2 linked regions of the Nitratireductor mangrovi genome follow. The protein of the gene in region 1 interacts with the protein of each later gene in a pairwise test. Links are inferred from orthologs where the notes say so. Each region holds a gene or a part of one and is shown in the gene's direction. Other genes may lie near its edges. The genes, in order: ligA and leuS.

Evidence for each region.
Region 2: the proteins of ligA (region 1) and leuS interact in binary tests that used the Escherichia coli proteins (3 or more experiments, as listed by UniProt). The link is inferred for Nitratireductor mangrovi from one-to-one orthologs.

What each region holds. Positions count from the first base shown.
Region 1 is NZ_CP042301.2:2,043,705-2,052,722, reverse strand. What follows is about bases 4,870-7,770. They hold ligA (NAD-dependent DNA ligase LigA), read left to right. Parts: upstream 4,870-5,213; coding sequence 5,214-7,328; downstream 7,329-7,770. Other genes in these bases: FQ775_RS10105 (hypothetical protein), read left to right, coding at 7,325-7,770; recN (DNA repair protein RecN), read left to right, coding at 4,870-5,139. Outside these bases: cell division protein FtsZ, read left to right, coding at 1-1,228; lpxC (UDP-3-O-acyl-N-acetylglucosamine deacetylase), read left to right, coding at 1,516-2,466; FQ775_RS10120 (outer membrane protein assembly factor BamD), read left to right, coding at 2,584-3,450; more of recN, read left to right, coding at 3,466-4,869; more of FQ775_RS10105, read left to right, coding at 7,771-8,116; FQ775_RS10100 (AzlC family ABC transporter permease), read left to right, coding at 8,240-9,001; FQ775_RS10095 (AzlD family protein), read left to right, coding at 8,998-9,018. UniProt on the Escherichia coli protein: DNA ligase that catalyzes the formation of phosphodiester linkages between 5'-phosphoryl and 3'-hydroxyl groups in double-stranded DNA using NAD as a coenzyme and as the energy source for the reaction.
Region 2 is NZ_CP042301.2:3,490,433-3,499,686, reverse strand. The notes cover bases 1,890-5,026. They hold leuS (leucine--tRNA ligase), read left to right. Parts: upstream 1,890-2,192; coding sequence 2,193-4,826; downstream 4,827-5,026. Other genes in these bases: lptE (LPS assembly lipoprotein LptE), read left to right, coding at 4,813-5,026; FQ775_RS17030 (YggS family pyridoxal phosphate-dependent enzyme), read right to left, coding at 1,890-2,073. In the rest of the region: FQ775_RS17045 (TetR/AcrR family transcriptional regulator), read right to left, coding at 1-449; FQ775_RS17040 (cupin domain-containing protein), read left to right, coding at 520-975; FQ775_RS17035 (hypothetical protein), read left to right, coding at 976-1,359; more of FQ775_RS17030, read right to left, coding at 1,411-1,889; more of lptE, read left to right, coding at 5,027-5,382; FQ775_RS17015 (1-acyl-sn-glycerol-3-phosphate acyltransferase), read left to right, coding at 5,480-6,397; fsa (fructose-6-phosphate aldolase), read right to left, coding at 6,404-7,057; FQ775_RS17005 (primosomal protein N'), read left to right, coding at 7,152-9,254.

The sequences.
Region 1 (9,018 bases):
CGTCGTCACCAAGCCGTTCCACTTCGAAGGCCAGCGGCGGATGAAGACCGCCGACACCGGCATTGAGGAACTGCAGAAATGCGTCGATACGCTGATCGTCATCCCGAACCAGAACCTCTTCCGCATCGCCAATGACAAGACCACCTTTGCCGACGCCTTCGCGATGGCGGATCAGGTGCTCTATTCCGGCGTGGCCTGCATCACCGACCTGATGGTCAAGGAGGGCCTGATCAATCTCGACTTCGCCGACGTGCGTTCGGTCATGCGCGAGATGGGCAAGGCGATGATGGGCACCGGCGAGGCTTCCGGCGAAGGCCGCGCAATGGCGGCGGCGGAGGCGGCGATTGCCAATCCGCTGCTCGACGAGAGCTCGATGAAGGGTGCGCGCGGGCTGCTGATCTCGATCACCGGTGGCCGCGACCTGACGCTGTTCGAGGTCGACGAGGCGGCAACCCGCATCCGCGAGGAAGTCGACCAGGAGGCCAACATCATCCTCGGTGCGACCTTCGACGAGGATCTCGAAGGCGTGATCCGCGTCTCGGTGGTTGCAACCGGCATCGACAAGAAGGCGTCCGAGATCGCAGCCGCACCGATCGAAATCCGCCACCAGCCCAAAGTCGCGGCGCGGCCGGCAGCGGCGGCACCCGAACCGAAGCCCGCCGCCCAGCCGCAGCCTGCCGTGGCGCTACAAGCCGAAAAGCCGCAGATGCAAGCCGAGATCGACCCGGTCGCCGAGGCTATTCGTGATGCCGAGCGCTCGGCCGGAGAGGCCGCAGGCGAGTTCCGGCCGCAAAGCCGCATCTTCCACGGCGCCCCGGTGGCCGAACAGGCACCAGCCGCGGAGATGCCGCAGGCACGACCGGTCGCGGAGCAGTCGCCGCGCATGCCGCGCGTCGAGGACTTTCCCCCGGTGGCAAAGGCTGAAATGCAGGCGAGTGCCGAGCCGACGTCGTCGGACGAAAAGGGACCGATGGGGCTGCTCAAGCGGCTCACCACGGGTCTTTCCAAGCGTGACGACGAGCCGGTGCGCACGAACGCCGCGCCGCCGCGCGAGCCGCAGTTAGTCAGGCAGGCCGAATCACGGCGCCTTTCCAACCAGGACCCGCAGCTCTACGCGCCGCGAAAGGGGCAACTCGACGACCACGGGCGCCTGACGCCGTCGGCTCGCCCGGCCCAGGAAGACGATCAGTTGGAGATTCCTGCCTTCCTTCGCCGGCAGGCCAACTGACGTGCCCTGACAGGTGCACGACACGGATTGTAACAGGCCGGAGTGACGCTCCGGCCTGCCTTCGTAGAAACTGATGAAAAATCAATGGCTAACCTCGGAAATCTCGCGTGATTTCGGCGTAACACAGAGTAAGAAAGCGTGATTTGGCGACTCTCCGCGTGGCCATTATCTTCGGCCCCGAAAAATCAAAGCGTTGTGCAGGGCTTTCGGGGAATGGGGCGCCTGGGCGTGCGCGGAGAAGAACCGCAGGCAACAACTGGCCAAGCGGTCTCGTACGGGGCGGGGCCATGGGAATAGAATTGCACGAATATCAAACCACCCTCAGATCGCGCACGTGCCTGTCCGGCGTCGGCGTGCATAGCGGCAAGGCGGTGACGATTCACTTCAGTCCGGCGGATGCGGATACTGGAATCGTCTTCAACTGCCAGTCGGCCGATGGTGAGCAGCGCGAAATCCGCGCGCTCGTCTCCGAGATAGGCGCGACCGACCTTTGCACCGTGCTTGGCGATGCAAGCGGCATTCATGTGGCCACCGTCGAGCACCTGATGGCGACGCTGTTCGCACTGGGCGTTGACAACGTCGCGATCGACATCGACGGACCGGAAGTGCCGATCATGGATGGCAGCGGCCAGAGCTTCGTCGAGGCGTTCGAACAGGCCGGCATTGCCGCGCTCTCCGCCAAGCGTCGCTATATCCGGGTGCTGAAGCCGATCCGCATCGAAAAGGGCGGTTCATGGGCGGAGTTCCTGCCGCATGACGGAACCCGCTTCGAGGTCGAGATCGATTTCGAGAGCAAGGCGATTGGTCGCCAGAAATTCACCACCGAGGTAGGGCCGGCAAGCTTCAAGCGCGATATCGCCCGCGCCCGCACCTTCGGGTTCGTCACCGATGTCGAGCGACTTTGGGCGGCCGGCTATGCGCTTGGCTCTTCGCTCGACAATTCCGTCGTGATCGCCGAGGACGACAGCATCGTCAATATTGGCGGGCTGCGCTTCGAGGACGAGTTCGTGCGCCACAAGACGCTCGATGCGATGGGCGACCTGGCGCTTGCCGGTGCCCGCTTCATTGGCTGCTTCCGTTCCTATCGCGGCGGGCACAGCCTCAACGCTTCGGCGCTTCGGTTGCTGCTGTCCGACAGCAGCGCCTTCGAGATCGTGGAGACGGGTCGCCGTGAACGCGGCCGCACGGCGGAACTGGTGGCAGTCAACGCGCCGGTCTATGCGCCCTGGCGGCTCTAACGCGACCGTTGCCACAAAATTGCGCGATTGCGGCGCGATAGCGTTGCCCGAGTGCCGGTGCTGTGTTTAATGGCGGCGGTCAAGTGCCCGCTTTGGGGCCGAGGGACAAGAGCAAAGATGCATTCCGTTCGATCGACGCGGCCAAGAAGCGGCCTTGCCAATGCACTCATCGTGCTGGCGGCGGCGATGACGCCGCTCTCCGTAGCGGGTTGCAGTTCCGACAGGGATCTCGATCTCACGGCCTATGTCGAGGAGATCGAGCCGGCCGACGTTCTCTACAATCAAGGGCTGGCCAATCTCGAGGCCGGCCGGATGAGCGAGGCGATCGCCAAGTTCGAGGCGATCGACCGGCAGCATCCCTATTCCGAATTTGCCCGCCGCTCGATGGTCATGCATGCCTTCGCCAACTATCGGCAAGGCAATTATGTCGATGCCATCAACACCGGCAAGCGTTACGTCTCGCTTTATCCCTACAGCGACGACGCGGCCTATGCGCAGTACATCGTCGGCTTGAGCTATTTCCGCCAGATCCCCGACGTGACCCAGGACCAGAAGGATTCGCGCAACACCATCGAGGCGATGGACGAGGTGATCACGCGTTGGCCTGAATCCGAATATGTCGAGGATGCCAAGGCGAAGAAGCGTTTTGCGCGCGACCAGCTGGCCGGCAAGGAAATGCAGATTGGCCGCTATTACCTCGAACGCCGCGAATACATTGCCGCCATCAAGCGGTTCCGGCTGGTCGTGGAGGCCTACTCGGACACGCGCCATGTCGAGGAGGCGCTGGCGCGGCTGACCGAAAGCTACCTGGCGATGGGGCTGGCTTCGGAAGCGCAGACGGCCGCCGCCGTGCTCGGGCACAACTATCCGGACAGCCAGTGGTACCGTGATTCCTACGCCTTGCTGCAGAGCGGCGGGCTGGAGCCGCGCGAGAACACGGGCTCGTGGCTGTCGAAGGCCGGAGCGGCCATACTGGGCGGCTGACGGCCAGACCTCGCGATGCTGGCCCAACTGTCGATCCGCGACATTGTCCTGATCGAAAAGCTCGATATCGGTTTCCATGACGGTCTTTCGGTGCTGACCGGCGAGACCGGTGCCGGCAAGTCGATCCTGCTCGACGCGCTGTCGCTGGCGCTGGGCATGCGTGGTGACGCCGCGCTGGTGCGCGCCGGTGCCCAGCAGGGCCAGGTTAGCGCGGCTTTCGACGTGCCGGCCGACCATCCCGCGCGTATCCTCCTGCGCGAAAACGCGATGGACGATGATGGCGACATCGTGCTGCGCCGTGTGCAGACCGCCGACGGTCGCACGCGCGTCTTCGTCAATGACCGACCGTCCAGTGTTACCTTGATGCGAGAGATCGGCCGGGCGCTGGTGGAAATCCATGGCCAGCATGACGAACGGGCGCTGGTCGATACCGCCGCGCACCGCGATCTCCTCGACGCCTTCGGCCGGCTGCGTGGCGAGGCCGAGACGACACGGGCAGCCTGGGTCGCGTGGCGCGAGGCCGAGCAGGAGCTGAGCCGCCATCGTGCCCGCGTCGAGGCTGCAGCGCGCGAGGCCGACTACCTCCGCGCATCGGTTGAGGAGCTTTCGCAACTGGCGCCGGTCGTCGGTGAGGAGGAAGAACTCGCCGGCATGCGCGCCACGATGATGCGATCGGAAAAGATCGCTGCCGAGATCAGCGAGGCACAGGAGCTCTTTGCTGGCAACAACTCGCCTGTGCCGCCGCTGGCAAGCCTGCTCAGGCGGCTCGAGCGCAAGGCGGGCGAGGCGCCGGGGCTGCTTGACGATACGATCAAGGCGCTCGACGAGGCGCTGCTCGCGCTTGACGCGGCCGAGAGCGGTATTGGCGCCGCGATGCGGGCGACCGAATTCGACCCGAAAAGGCTTGAGGAAGCCGAGGAACGATTGTTTGCGCTGCGTGCGGCGGCACGCAAGCACAATGTGCAGGTCGATGGCCTTCCGGCTTTGCGCGAGAAGATGGCGGCCGAACTCGCCGACCTCGACGCCGGCGAGGAGCGCGTCTCGGGACTGGAAAAGGCTGCGCTGGCGACGCGCGAGAGCTACGACGCCGCCGCCGCTACGCTGTCGGCAGGCCGCAAGGCCGCCGCCGAGACGCTGGCGAGCGCGGTCATGGCCGAACTGCCGGCGCTCAAGCTGGAACGCGCGGAATTCATGGTCCAGATCGATTCGGAGCCTGACGACCGTCGCGAGGACGGGATCGACGAGGTGGCGTTCTGGGTGCGCACGAATCCGGGCTCGCGGCCGGGGCCGATGGCGAAGATTGCGTCGGGCGGTGAGCTCTCGCGCTTCCTGCTGGCGCTCAAGGTGGCTCTCGCCGACCGCGGGTCGGCCCCCACCCTGGTTTTCGACGAGATCGACACCGGCGTCGGAGGCGCCGTGGCCGATGCCATCGGCAAGCGCCTGGCGCGGCTGGCCGAGCGCGTGCAGGTGCTGTCGGTCACCCACGCGCCGCAAGTGGCGGCGCGTGCGGCCAATCACTTCCTGATCTCCAAGACCGGCAATGCCGAAAGCGTCACCACCGGCGTCGACGTGCTGGCCGAGGCGGCGCGGCGCGAGGAGATCGCGCGCATGCTCGCCGGCGCCACGATCACCGAGGAAGCCCGCGCGGCGGCGGGGCGGCTGCTCGACGAGAACGCGGCTGTCAGTTGAAGTCAGCCGGCAAGCTGGCATAGCTTCTGCTGCCGGCCACCGATCGGCAAGACGCAGTCGTTTCCGGAAAAGAAATGCCGAAATCCTCCAAACCCGTCAGCGACCTTTCGGAAAAGGAAGCCGTCGCCGAACTTGAGCGGCTCGCGAGCGAGATCGCCGAGCACGACCGGCGTTATCACGCCGAGGACGCCCCGACGATCAGCGACGCGGAATACGATGCGCTGAGGCGCCGCAACCTGGCGATCGAACAGCGCTTTCCGCACCTGGTGCGTGCTGACTCGCCATCGCTGAACGTCGGCGCGGCGGTGTCGGAAAAGTTCGAGAAGGTTCGGCACAAGGTGCCGATGCTTTCGCTCGACAACGCGTTTTCGAACGACGACGTGCGCGACTTCGTCGAGCGGGTCAGGCGTTATCTGAGGCTCGCGCCCGAGACGGAATTGGGCCTCACCGCCGAACCGAAGATCGACGGGCTGTCGCTGTCGCTGCGCTACGAGAAGGGAAGGCTGACGGCGGCGGCGACGCGCGGCGACGGCCAGACCGGCGAGGATGTCACCGCCAACGCCCGGACCATCGCAGATATTCCCAACGTGCTTTCCGGCGATGCTCCGGACGTGCTGGAGGTGCGCGGCGAGGTCTACATGACCCAGGCCGACTTCCTGGCGCTCAACCGACGCCAGGAAGCCGAGGGCAAGCAGACCTATGTCAATCCGCGCAACACCGCGGCCGGCTCGATCCGGCAACTCGACTCTTCGGTCACCGCGTCACGCGCGCTGCATTTCTTCGCCTATACCTGGGGCGAGGTAAGCGCCATGCCGGCCGAAACCCAGATGGGCATGGTGGCAGCCTTCGAGCGCTACGGCTTTCCGGTCAACCCGTTGATGAAGCGCTTCACCGATGTCGAGGGTCTGCTCGCACACTACCGGCTGATCGAGGAAAGCCGTGCCGGACTCGGCTACGACATCGATGGCGTCGTCTACAAGGTCGATGACCTCGCCATGCAGGAGCGGCTCGGCTTCGTGTCGCGCTCGCCGCGCTGGGCCATTGCCCACAAATTTCCGGCCGAGAAGGCGACCACGGTTCTCAACGGCATCGATATCCAGGTTGGCCGCACAGGAGCGCTGACGCCGGTGGCGCGACTGACGCCGGTGACCGTGGGCGGCGTCGTGGTGACCAACGCGACTTTGCACAATGCCGAGGAGATCGAGCGTCTCGGCGTCATGATCGGCGACACGGTCACCGTGCAGCGTGCCGGCGACGTCATCCCGCAGATCCTCGGTGTCGATCTCGACAAACGGCCCGCAGGTGCCGTCGCGTTCGAATTTCCCTCCACCTGCCCATGCGAGCTTGCGACGCCGGTCGTGCGGGAGGAGACGGCGGGTGGTGCGGAGGGCGTGATCAGGCGCTGCACGGGCGAGTTTGCCTGTCCGTTCCAGCGCATCGAGCATCTGCGCCACTTCGTGTCGCGCCGCGCCTTCGACATCGAGGGGCTGGGCGAAAAACAGATCGAATTCTTTTTTGGCGACGACGATCTGCCGGTGAAAAGCCCGGCGGACATCTTTACGCTTGGCGAGCGCGACGCAACGAATCTGAAGAAGCTGAAGGACAAGGAAGGGTTCGGCGCGGTCTCGGCGGCGAAGCTTTTCGCGGCGATCGAGGAACGGCGGGACATCTCACTGGAGCGCATGATCTATGCGCTCGGCATCCGTCATGTCGGCGAGACGACGGCCCGCACCCTGGCCCGCGCCTACGGCTCATGGCAGGCGTTTCATGACGCGGCCATTGCCGTTGCCAACGGCGACGAGAACGCGCGTGAGGACATGGACGCGCTCGACGATATCGGCAACGCGGTGATCGACGCGATCGCGCGCTATTTCGGCGAGGAGCATAATCGCGCGTTGGTCGAAAGGCTTGCGGCGCAGGTGCGGGTCGAGGATGCCGAGAAGGTTGCCTCCGATTCTCCTGTCGCCGGCAAGACGATTGTCTTCACCGGCGCGCTGGAACGCATGTCGCGCGACGAGGCCAAGGCGATGGCCGAGAAGCTCGGCGCCAAGGCCGCCGGATCAGTGTCGAGCAAGACCGACCTCGTGGTTGCGGGGCCGGGCGCGGGCTCGAAGCTGAAAAAGGCGGCCGAACTCGACATCGAGGTGATCGACGAGGCGACCTGGTTCGAACGGATCGGGCAGGGGTGAGCGAAAGCCTACCCAGCGGTTTCCGGCGCTCTCTGTTCGTCTGGCGGCTCGGAGATGTTCTGGGGACGGAGGGCGGCCCCGAAGACGTTGTGTTCAAGGCGCGGCGCGCCGGGCTGACGGACATCTGGGTCAAGGTCGGGGAAGGGGCCTTCCCGTTTCGGCCCAACCTCGACGGTCCGACCGGGGCCGCCCTTGACGCGCTCGTGACCTTGGCCGCCAAAGCGGGCATTGCGATCTCGGGATGGCATATCCCCTGTTGTCGGACGGTCAGCGAGGCGCGTGCCGAAGCGAAGATGTTTGCCACGATCGCCGCCGCGCGTTCGCTCGCCGGCATGCTGATCGACGCCGAGCAGGGCTCGCCGTTCTTTCAGGGCGACGCGGGCATGGCAGCAGCCTATGCGGCCGTACTTGCCGCAGCGAAGGAGGAAGTGGGCATCCCGGTTGGCGTGTCGAGCCACGCCGTACCGCAAGGCCGGGCCGGTTGGCCGCACATTCTTTCGCGCCTGTCAGCCGTCGCCGATTTTTGCAGCCCGCAACTTTATGGCGTGGCCGCTGCCGGCACGACGCTGGATCAGGCGCTCGATGCCAATCGTGGTTGCGGCCTGCCGATCCTTCCGGCTGGGCCGGCCTGGCTTGGGGAGGGTGGTTGCGCGTCCGCAGCCGAATGCGCGGAAGATGCCCGGCGCCTGATCGTGTCCGCGCAGGCGCGTCGCCTTGCCGGCGTCGCGTTCTGGCATTGGGCAGGCGCACCGGCAGCGTTCTGGCACGCACTCGAAGGTTCCGCCTGAGCATTCGGTTTGGGCTCTCTGGCCATGCCATTTGGCATCACTTCTCTTGATCCTTGGCTCAACCGAATTCGTGTGACAGCAGCGGCCGGCGTTCCTACATAGGGCGCGTTCCCGGAGAAACCATTGTCTACCGATACAACCCTGGATAACCCGGCCGCGTCCGATTTCTGGGCCGGCTTTCGCCTCGGTGTCCCGATCTTCGTTGCCTCGGCGCCGTTCGCAGTGCTGTTCGGTGCGCTGGCGGTCCAGAACGGCTTTACCGAGTTCGAGGCGACACTGATGAGCGCGACGATCTTCGCCGGCGCCAGCCAGATGGTCGGCATCGACCTCTTCGGCCAGAAGATCGCGCCATGGCTGATCGTGTTTTCGATCTTCGCAGTCAACTTCCGCCACATCCTGTATTCGGCCGCCGTCGGCCGCCGCATCGGCCACTGGAGTGGCTGGCAGAAAACGCTCGGCTTCTTCTTCCTGGTCGATCCGCAATATGCGGAATCCGAAAGGCGCGGCGAGAACGGGCAGACGATCGGCTTTGTCTGGTACATGGGCATGGCGACACCGGTCTACGTGTTCTGGATCGTCAATTCCTGGCTCGGGGCGCGTTTCGGCTCGCTCATCCCCGATCCGCATGCGCTCGGCATCGACTTCCTGCTGCCGATCTATTTCCTCGGCCTCGTCATCGGCTTCCGCAAGCGCCCGCTGTGGTTGCCGGTGGTGCTGGCGAGCGCGGCGGCCTCTGTCGTCGCCTATCATTTCGTCGGCTCGCCTTGGCATGTCTCGATCGGCGCGCTGGCCGGTATCGTTCTCGCCGCGGCAATGCCGCTGAGCGCAGAGGCGCGTGCCGCCTATGACGAACCGCCTGTTGACCAGACGGGAGAGAGCGTGTGAGCCAGATCGTCTGGATC
Region 2 (9,254 bases), 1.4 Mb from region 1 along the record:
CCTGAACTCTCAAGCGCCTTTTCCAGCAGCCCCATGCGCCGCCCGCCGCGCCGGAAGGCCTCACGATCGCCCGACGAGAGTTTTCCGGCACTGTCGAGCAAGGTGGCGGCGAGGAAGCGGCGAAAATTGGCCTCGTCCTTGATCATCACGGAGATCAGCAGGTCGGGCACGCTTTTCAGGCGATCGGTTCCTGAACGGTCCTGCTGGTCGGCAAAATAGTCGGCCGGCGCCGGAACTTCGGCGTCGAAGCCGGCCTCCATCAGCATGGTCTGGATGTTCGGGTAATATCGGTAGGCCGTGGCGCGCGAGACCAGAGCCCGATCGGCGACCTCCTCCATTGTCGGTTCGGCGTGCTCCTTCATCAGTTCGCGTGCGGCCGCGAGCAGCGCCCGTCGCGTGCGGAGGCGCTGGTTGTGGCGGGTGAAATCGTTGCGGCGTGTTTTTGTCATTGACACTTCGTCGCTTTATAAGACAAAATCTCATTACAGGATGCAGTATCATCAATGGGTGGAGGCGACAATGAAAATTGCGACGATGAAGGAACAGTTTTCACCGGGTTACGTGCTCGGCCACCGCGTCACGCCATTGCCGACCATCGGCGATTTCGCCATGCTCGAAGTCGTCACCGACCCCGGGACCCCAGGTCCTCCGATGCACCATCACCCTGGCTTCTCCGAGTTCTTCTACATTTGTGACGGCACGCTCGACCTCGTGCTCGAGGACGGCAAGCGTCGGCTGGAAGCCGGCGAGGGCGCGACCATTGCTGCCGGAGTGTTGCACAGCTTCGACAACCCGGGCGATGCACCGGTACGCTTCGTGACCGGCTTCTCGCCGCGCGGTTTCGAGGCCTTCTTCGAAGGCGCGCGGGTACCGTGCGACGAGCCGGACGCAAGGGCGCGCTCGGTTTCACCGGAAAAGCTCGGCTGGGTGGGCGCGAACGCCGCCCCGCTGGGAATGGTCATCAAGGAGGGTTAGATGAACACGCTTTCCAAGGCCTGCTGGATCGGCGCCGCGATCTACGCATCGCTCGGCATGATCTTCGGCATCGTTATGTCGGCCACCGGCGATCACAGCCTGGCGCCGGCGCACGGACATCTCAACCTGCTCGGCTGGGCCTCGCTGGCGCTTTACGGGGCGTTCTATTCGATCTTTCCGGGTGCCGCCGACGGCTGGCTGGCCAGGGCGCAGGTGCTACTTGCCCATCTCGGCGTCATCGTGCTGACTCCGGGCATCGTCTTCGCCCTGCGCGGCGAGGGGGAAGGGCTGGCAAAGGCCGGCTCGGTGATAATCCTGCTATCGATGCTTCTGTTTCTGCTGGTCGCTCTCATGCAGTCGCGGCGCACGCCCGAGGCAGCCTGACGCTGTCCGACGCCCGCCCGCGCGCGATTGCGGCGGGGGTTTCCGGCCAGGTCAGCGTGCGCCGAAGATCGCCGAGCCGACCCTGACGCTGGTCGCGCCGAAGGCGATGGCGGTCTCGAAATCGGCCGACATGCCCATGGAGAGCCGATCGAGGCCCGCCTCGACGGCGATCTTCGCCAGCAGGGCGAAATGCGGGCCGGGGTTCTCGTTAAAGGGCGGAATGCACATCAGCCCCTCGACTTCGAGCCGGTGGACATCGCGGCAGCGTGTGACGAACGTCTTCGCCTCACGCGGATCTATCCCGGCCTTCTGAGGCTCGGCTCCGGTATTCACCTGGACGTAGAGCCGAGGGATGCGCCCCTGCTTCTTGATCTCCTTGGCGATCTCGGCGGCGATCTTGTCGCGGTCGACCGTCTCGATCACGTCGAAAAGCGCCACGGCGTCGCCGGTCTTGTTGGATTGCAAGGGGCCGATCAGGTGCAGTTCGATGTCGGCATGATCCGCCTTGAGTGCCGGCCATTTGGCTTGCGCCTCCTGGACGCGGTTTTCTCCGAAGACGCGCTGTCCGGCACCGATCACCGGGCGGATCGCTTCGGCGTCGAACGTCTTGGAGACGGCGACCAGCGTGACCGACCCGGCTGGCCGCCCCGCCTCCTGCTCGGCACGGGCGATTTCGGCCCTTACCTTCGCCAGGCGCTCGGTCGCATCCGTCATGGCAACACCCTTGCAGTTTGGCCGCGCCGGCATCGCCGGCGGAGTTGACGCTTCGCGAAAACCATGGTGAAGGTCCGCCCCGGCACATTCCAGCCCTCCTCTTAAGTGAAAAACCGGTCATGGCAACCGAGCGATACAATCCACGTGTCTCCGAACCCCGCTGGCAGAAGGCGTGGACCGAAGCCAGGCTTTTCGAGACCGCGAACGACGATCCACGGCCGAAATATTACGTGCTGGAGATGTTTCCCTACCCCTCTGGCCGCATCCATATGGGGCATGTGCGCAACTACACGATGGGCGATGTCGTGGCCCGCTACAAGCGCGCCACCGGCCACAACGTTTTACACCCGATGGGCTGGGATGCGTTCGGTTTGCCGGCCGAGAACGCCGCGCGCGACAACAAGGTCAATCCGCGCGACTGGACCTATGCCAACATCGACACGATGAAGGGCCAGTTGAAGACGATGGGCCTGTCGCTCGACTGGGCGCGCGAATTCGCGACCTGCGACCCGGCCTATTACAAGCACCAGCAGAAGATGTTCCTTGACTTCTGGAGGGCCGGGCTGGTGGAGCGCCGCTCGGCCAAGGTCAACTGGGACCCGGTCGACATGACGGTGCTCGCCAACGAGCAGGTGATCGACGGCCGCGGCTGGCGCTCCGGCGCTCCGGTCGAGCAGCGCGATCTGACGCAATGGTTCTTCAAGATCACGGCCATGAACCAGGAATTGCTGGACGGGCTCGAAGCGCTCGACCGCTGGCCCGAAAAGGTCCGCGTCATGCAGCAGAACTGGATCGGCCGTTCGGAGGGATTGTTGATCCGCTGGCCCCTGGCTGCCGGCACGGCGCCGGCCGGCGAAAACGAATTGGAGGTCTACACCACACGGCCGGATACGATCTTCGGCGCCTCCTTCATGGCCATCGCTGCCGATCATCCGTTGGCCAAGAAGGCGGCCGCGAACAACCCGGAACTCGCCGCCTTCATCGAGGAAATACGCCGCAGCGGTACCTCGGCCGCGGCGATCGAGACCGCCGAAAAGAAGGGCTTCGACACCGGCATCCGGGTCGTGCATCCTTTCGACGACAGCTGGACGCTGCCGGTCTATGTCGCGAATTTCGTGCTCATGGACTACGGCACCGGCGCCATCTTCGGCTGCCCTTCGGGCGATCAGCGCGACCTCGACTTCGCCAACAAATACGGCCTGCCGGTGGTGCCGGTGGTCATGCCGGAGAACGCTGACGCCGCGACCTTCCAGATCATCGACGAGGCCTATGTCGATGACGGCGTGATGATCAATTCGCGCTTCCTCGACGGCATGAAGCCGCAAGCCGCTTTCGACGATGTCGCCGACCGGCTGGAGAAGATCTCGATCGGCAACCGGCCGATGGCTGAGCGCAAGGTGCAGTTCCGGCTGCGGGACTGGCTGATCTCGCGTCAGCGTTATTGGGGCTGCCCGATCCCCGTCATCCACTGCGAGGCGTGCGGGGCGGTGCCGGTGCCCGATTCGCAACTGCCGATCGAACTGCCGACGGACGTCTCCTTCGACCGGCCCGGCAACCCGCTCGATCACCACCCGACCTGGAAGAACGTCGCCTGTCCGCAATGCGGTGGCGAGGCGCGCCGGGACACCGACACGATGGACACCTTCGTCGACTCGTCCTGGTATTTCGCGCGCTTCACCGACCCATGGAACGAGGACCAGCCGACAACCCTCGACTATGTCGACGGCAAGAACGGCTGGCTCCCTGTCGACCAGTATATCGGCGGCATCGAGCACGCGATCCTGCACTTGCTCTATTCGCGGTTCTTCTCGCGGGCGATGAAGGCGACCGGCCATGTCAATACGGTCGAGGAGCCTTTCGCCGGGCTCTTCACCCAGGGCATGGTGGTGCACGAAACTTACAAGGGGCCGCAGGGTTGGGTCACACCGGCCGAGGTCAAGGTCGAGGAGGCCGACGGCAAGCGCAGCGCGACGCTTCTGGCGACCGGCGAGCCGCTGACGATCGGCCCGATCGAGAAAATGTCGAAGTCGCGCAAGAACGTCGTCGATCCCGATGACATCATTGCCAGTTACGGCGCCGACACCGCCCGCTGGTTCATGCTTTCGGATTCGCCGCCGGACCGCGACGTGATCTGGACCGAGGCGGGGGTGGAAGGCGCGCACCGCTTTGTGCAGCGCCTGTGGCGGTTGACCTCGGGCGCGGCGCCGCAGCTTTCGAAGACCGCGCCGGCGACGGCGCGAGACGGCGAGGGCGCGGCGATCTCGAAGGCCGCGCACAAGGCGCTGAAAGCGGTCGGCGAGGACATCGAGAAGCTGTCCTTCAACAAGGCGGTGGCGCGCCTCTACGAGTTGACCAATGCGCTGCAGGAACCGCTCAACCAGGCGGCAGAGGGCACACTAGCTCCGGAGAAGGCGCCGGCCTTGCGCGAGGCGGTCGACATGCTTGTCGCCATGATCGCGCCGATGATGCCGCACCTGGCCGAGGAGTGCCGGGCGGCGCTGGGCGGAACCGGTATGGCCGCCGAGCAGGGCTGGCCCGGTTTCGATCCGGCTCTGGTGGTGGACGACCAGTTTACCTATCCGGTCCAGATCAACGGCAGGAAGCGTGGTGATTTGACAATTGCGCGCGACGCAGATCAAGCTGCCGTCGAAACGGCGGTGCTCGAGCTCGATATCGTCCGCAAGGCGCTCGACGGCAAGGCTCCGCGCAAGGTGATCGTCGTTCCGCAGAGGATCGTCAATGTCGTCGCTTGAGCGCCACACACATTCCCTCGGCGGGATCGCCCGAAACGTGATCCTCGCCATGGTGCTTGCCATGGCCTTTGCCGGGTCGGCCTGCACGGTGCGGCCGCTCTACGGCGACATCTCGTCGTCGGTCGATGGCGGTAGCACGGCCAGGCTGGCCTCGATCTCGGTCAAGCAGGTCTCCACGCGCTACGCGCAGGAGGTCCGCAACCACCTGATCTTCGGCTTGAATGGCGGCGCCGGCGAGCTTTCTTCGCCGCAATATGTGCTCGACCTCGGCGTGACCTCCTATGTGCGCTCCTCGGCATCAGTACAGGTGGTTCTGGAAAACGAGCCGACCGCCGGCGCGGTCGTCATGACCTCCGTCTACAAGCTGATCGATGCCGAGACGGGCGATGTCGTGGCGCGCGGCAAGCGCTCCGCCACGGCTTCATTCGACAAGCCGCGGCAGGAATTCGCGGCATTGCGCGCCGAGCGCGACGCGGAAAACAGGGCAGCGCGCGAACTGGCGGAGTTCATGAAGCTGGCCGTTCTGCAGGATCTGGAGAACCTTCCTTCAAGTTGAGCGTTGATTTCCTGTCGGCAGCGGACAGGTGGGCTTCGGGGGCGTCATTCTTGCGTCACAGAGATTGGCCACACAGGGCCGACCGGAGTGGATGACCATGGATATGCCGACGTCACCGTCCTCGATCGCCAGACTTTTCGGCGGGCGCTCGCTCTACGGCCTCGTTCCTACCAGTCAGGGCCACATCATCGACCAGTTGATCGAGGAGCGGACAGTCAACCTTTCCCGCCACCCTCTGTGGCCGATGTTCAAGCCACTGCTTTACCGGCTTTTTCACTATGGCGAAGCGGTACGTATGGCCGACCGTATCGCGCCGATGGCTGGCCGCGACGCGTTCGAACATATCAGCGAGCTCCTGTCGCTTGACCTTGAGGTGAGCGGCCTCGAGCATCTGCCGCGCGAAGGCTCGGTGATCGTTGCGCCGAATCACCCGACCGGGATCGCTGACGGCATTGCGATGTACGATGCGCTCAAGCGTTATCGTGAGGATATCGCCTTCTTTGCCAATCGTGATGCCTTGCGCGTGGCGCAGGGTTTTCGAGACGTCATCATCCCTGTCGAATGGCGCGCCGGCGAGAAGTCGCACGCCAAGAGCCGCGACACGCTGGAGATGACCGCACGCGCCTTCGCCGCGCAGCGCGCGATCGTGCTCTTTCCCGCCGGCCGGATCGCCTATTGGCACGCCGGCCGGTTGACCGAACGGCCCTGGCAGCCCTCGGCGGTGACACTGGCGCGGCGGTTTGAGACGCCGATCGTGCCGGTCCACATCACGGCTCGCAATTCAGGGCTGTTCTATTTCCTGGCCAAGCACTCGACGGAGTTGCGTGACATGACGCTGTTCCACGAACTCCTCAACAAGAAGCGGTTCCACTTCTCGATCACCTTCGGCAAGCCGGTCGCACCGGCTGACCTCGACGGCGATGCGGCCGATGTTACCGCGCGGTTGCAGGATCACACGGTTTTTGCGCTGGCCGCCGACCCGCGGGCCGAATTCACGGCCCGCGTACCGGCCTGAACCGCGTCAGCCGATCTTCTGCCCGGTCTTTGCCCAGTCGGCGAGGAAGGCATCAAGCCCCTTGTCGGTCAGCGGGTGCTTGACCAGAGCACGCAGCGTCGCTGGCGGCACGGTGGCCACGTCGGCGCCGATCAGTGCGGCCTGCTTCACGTGGTTCACGGTGCGGATCGAGGCCGCGAGGATTTCGGTCTTGAAATCGTAATTGTCGTAGATCGTGCGGATCTCCGAGATCAGTTCCATGCCGTCGATGCCCATGTCGTCGATGCGGCCGATGAAGGGCGAGATGAAGGTTGCGCCCGCCTTGGCGGCCAGCAGCGCCTGGTTGGCGGCGAAGCACAGCGTCACATTGACCTTGCGGCCGTCCGAGGTGAGCGCCTTGCAGGCCTTCAGCCCGTCGAAGGTCAGTGGCACCTTGATGCAGATATTGTCGGCGATCTTCGAAAGAACCGCTGCCTCTTTCATCATGGCGTCGTATTCGGTGGCGGTCACTTCGGCGGAAACGGGACCGTCGACGATGTCGCAGATTTCCTTGGTCACCTCGATGATGTCGCGGCCCGCCTTCATGATCAGCGACGGGTTGGTGGTGACGCCGTCGAGCAGGCCGAGCGCGTTGAGCTCGCTGATCTCCTTGACGTCGGCGGTGTCGACAAAGAACTTCATTTCCGGTCTCCTCGGGCCTATTTCCTAGGGCGGCGGCTGGTCCCGCGCGTGTCGGACTTTGCTCTAGACCAAAGTCGAGGCAAGGTCACGACCGATGAAGCAAGATTCGCCGGTCCGGCGTGTCGTACCGGTGCTGGTGCCGGTGCCGACGGAAACGCCCTATTCCTACGCCGTGCCGGATGGCGAAAGCGTTCGCCCCGGCGCCATCGTGCGCGTGCCGCTTGGACCGCGCGAGGTGGCCGGCATCGTCGGCAGGGGGACCGGCGGCGATGTCGATCCGGCGAAGCTGCGATCGATCTCGGCCATCTTCGATTGCCCGCCTCTCGGCGACGACGCGTTGCGCTTCATCGAATGGATCGCCGCCTACACGCTGACGCCGCCCGGCCTGGTGGCGCGCATGTTCCTGCGCGCGCCGGCTGCACTCGATCCTGAACCGCTGATCGAGGGAATAGTCCGTACCGAGCTGCGGCCCGACCGCATGACGGCGGCCCGCCATCGCGTGCTCGAACTCGCCGAGCCCGGCGCGGCCTGGACGCGCCCGGGGCTGGCGCGTGCAGCGGGTGTTTCGTCCACGGTCATCGACGGGCTGAAGGCACAAGGGGTCTTCGAGGACGTGCTTCTGCCACCGCGTCCGGTGGTCGCCGAGCCCGATACCGGCTTTGCCGTTCCCGAACTCACCCCCGACCAGAGCGCGGCCGCGCGCACCATGCGGGAGCGCGTCGAGGCCGGCGGCTTTTCAGTGACGCTGATCGACGGTGTCACCGGCTCCGGCAAGACGGAAGCCTATTTCGAGGCGGTGGCGGCAGCGCTCGACAAGGGGCGGCAGGTGCTCATCCTCTTACCCGAGATCGCGCTCACCCACGCCTTCCTGGAGCGTTTCCAGGACCGGTTCGGAACCAAGCCGGCCGAATGGCACTCCGACGTCGCCCCGCGCATGCGCGAGCGTGTCTGGCGGCAGGTCGCCGAAAGGAGCGTCAAGGTGGTGGCCGGCGCCCGCTCGGCGCTGTTCCTGCCATTTGCCGATCTCGGCCTGATCGTCGTCGACGAGGAACACGATCCCTCCTACAAGCAGGAGGAACGCGTCTGCTACAATGCGCGCGACATGGCCGTGGTGCGCGGCCATATCGGCGGCTTCCCGGTGATTCTTGCTTCGGCGACCCCATCGCTTGAAAGCCGCGTCAACGCTCTTCAGGACCGCTATGGACGCGTGCTGCTGCCGGCGCGTTTCGCCGATGCCTCGCTGCCGGAACTCGCGACCATCGACATGCGCAAGGCGCCGCCGGTGCGTGGGGGGTTCCTGTCGCCGCTCCTGATCGAGGCGGTGGCAAAGACACTCGATCGTGGCGAGCAGGCGCTGCTCTTTCTCAACCGTCGCGGCTACGCGCCTTTGACCTTGTGCCGCGTCTGCGGCCACCGCTTCCAATGCCCGGACTGTTCGAGCTGGCTGGTCGAGCATCGGTTTCGCGGCCAGATTGTCTGCCATCAGTGCGGCCATGCCGAGCCGCGTCCCGAGGCCTGCCCCTCATGCGGCGCGCTCGACCATCTGGTCGCCTGCGGTCCAGGCGTGGAGCGCATCGCCGAGGAGGTGGTCGCGCATTTTCCCGACGCGCGTTCGATCGTGCTTTCCTCCGACCTGCTTGGCGGCGTGCGGCGGCTTAGGCTCGAGCTCGAAGCGATTGCCAAGGGCGAGGCCGACATCGTCATCGGCACGCAACTGGTCGCCAAGGGGCACAACTTTCCCAACATGACGCTCGTCGGCGTCGTCGATGCCGATCTGGGGCTCGCCAATGGCGATCCGCGCGCCGCCGAGCGCACCTTCCAGCTCCTGTCGCAGGTCACCGGCCGGGCCGGGCGGACCGGCAAGAAAAGCCGCGGCCTGCTGCAGACCTACCAGCCAGAGCACCCGGTGATGCGGGCGATCGTTTCCGGCGACGCGGAAGCCTTCTACGAGCGCGAAACCGCCGAGCGCGAACGCGCCGGCCTGCCGCCCTTCGGCCGGCTGGCCGGGATCATCGTCAGCGCAGTGTCACGCGGCGAGGCCGAAGGCCACGCCAGGGCGCTCCGCCGTGCAGCACCCGCCAATGCCGACATCCAGGTGTTGGGGCCCGCCGAGGCGCCACTGGCTTTGATCGGGGGGCGTTACCGGTTCCGGCTGCTTGTCCATGGTGGCAAGCGCGCCGATCTGCAGTCTTTTGCG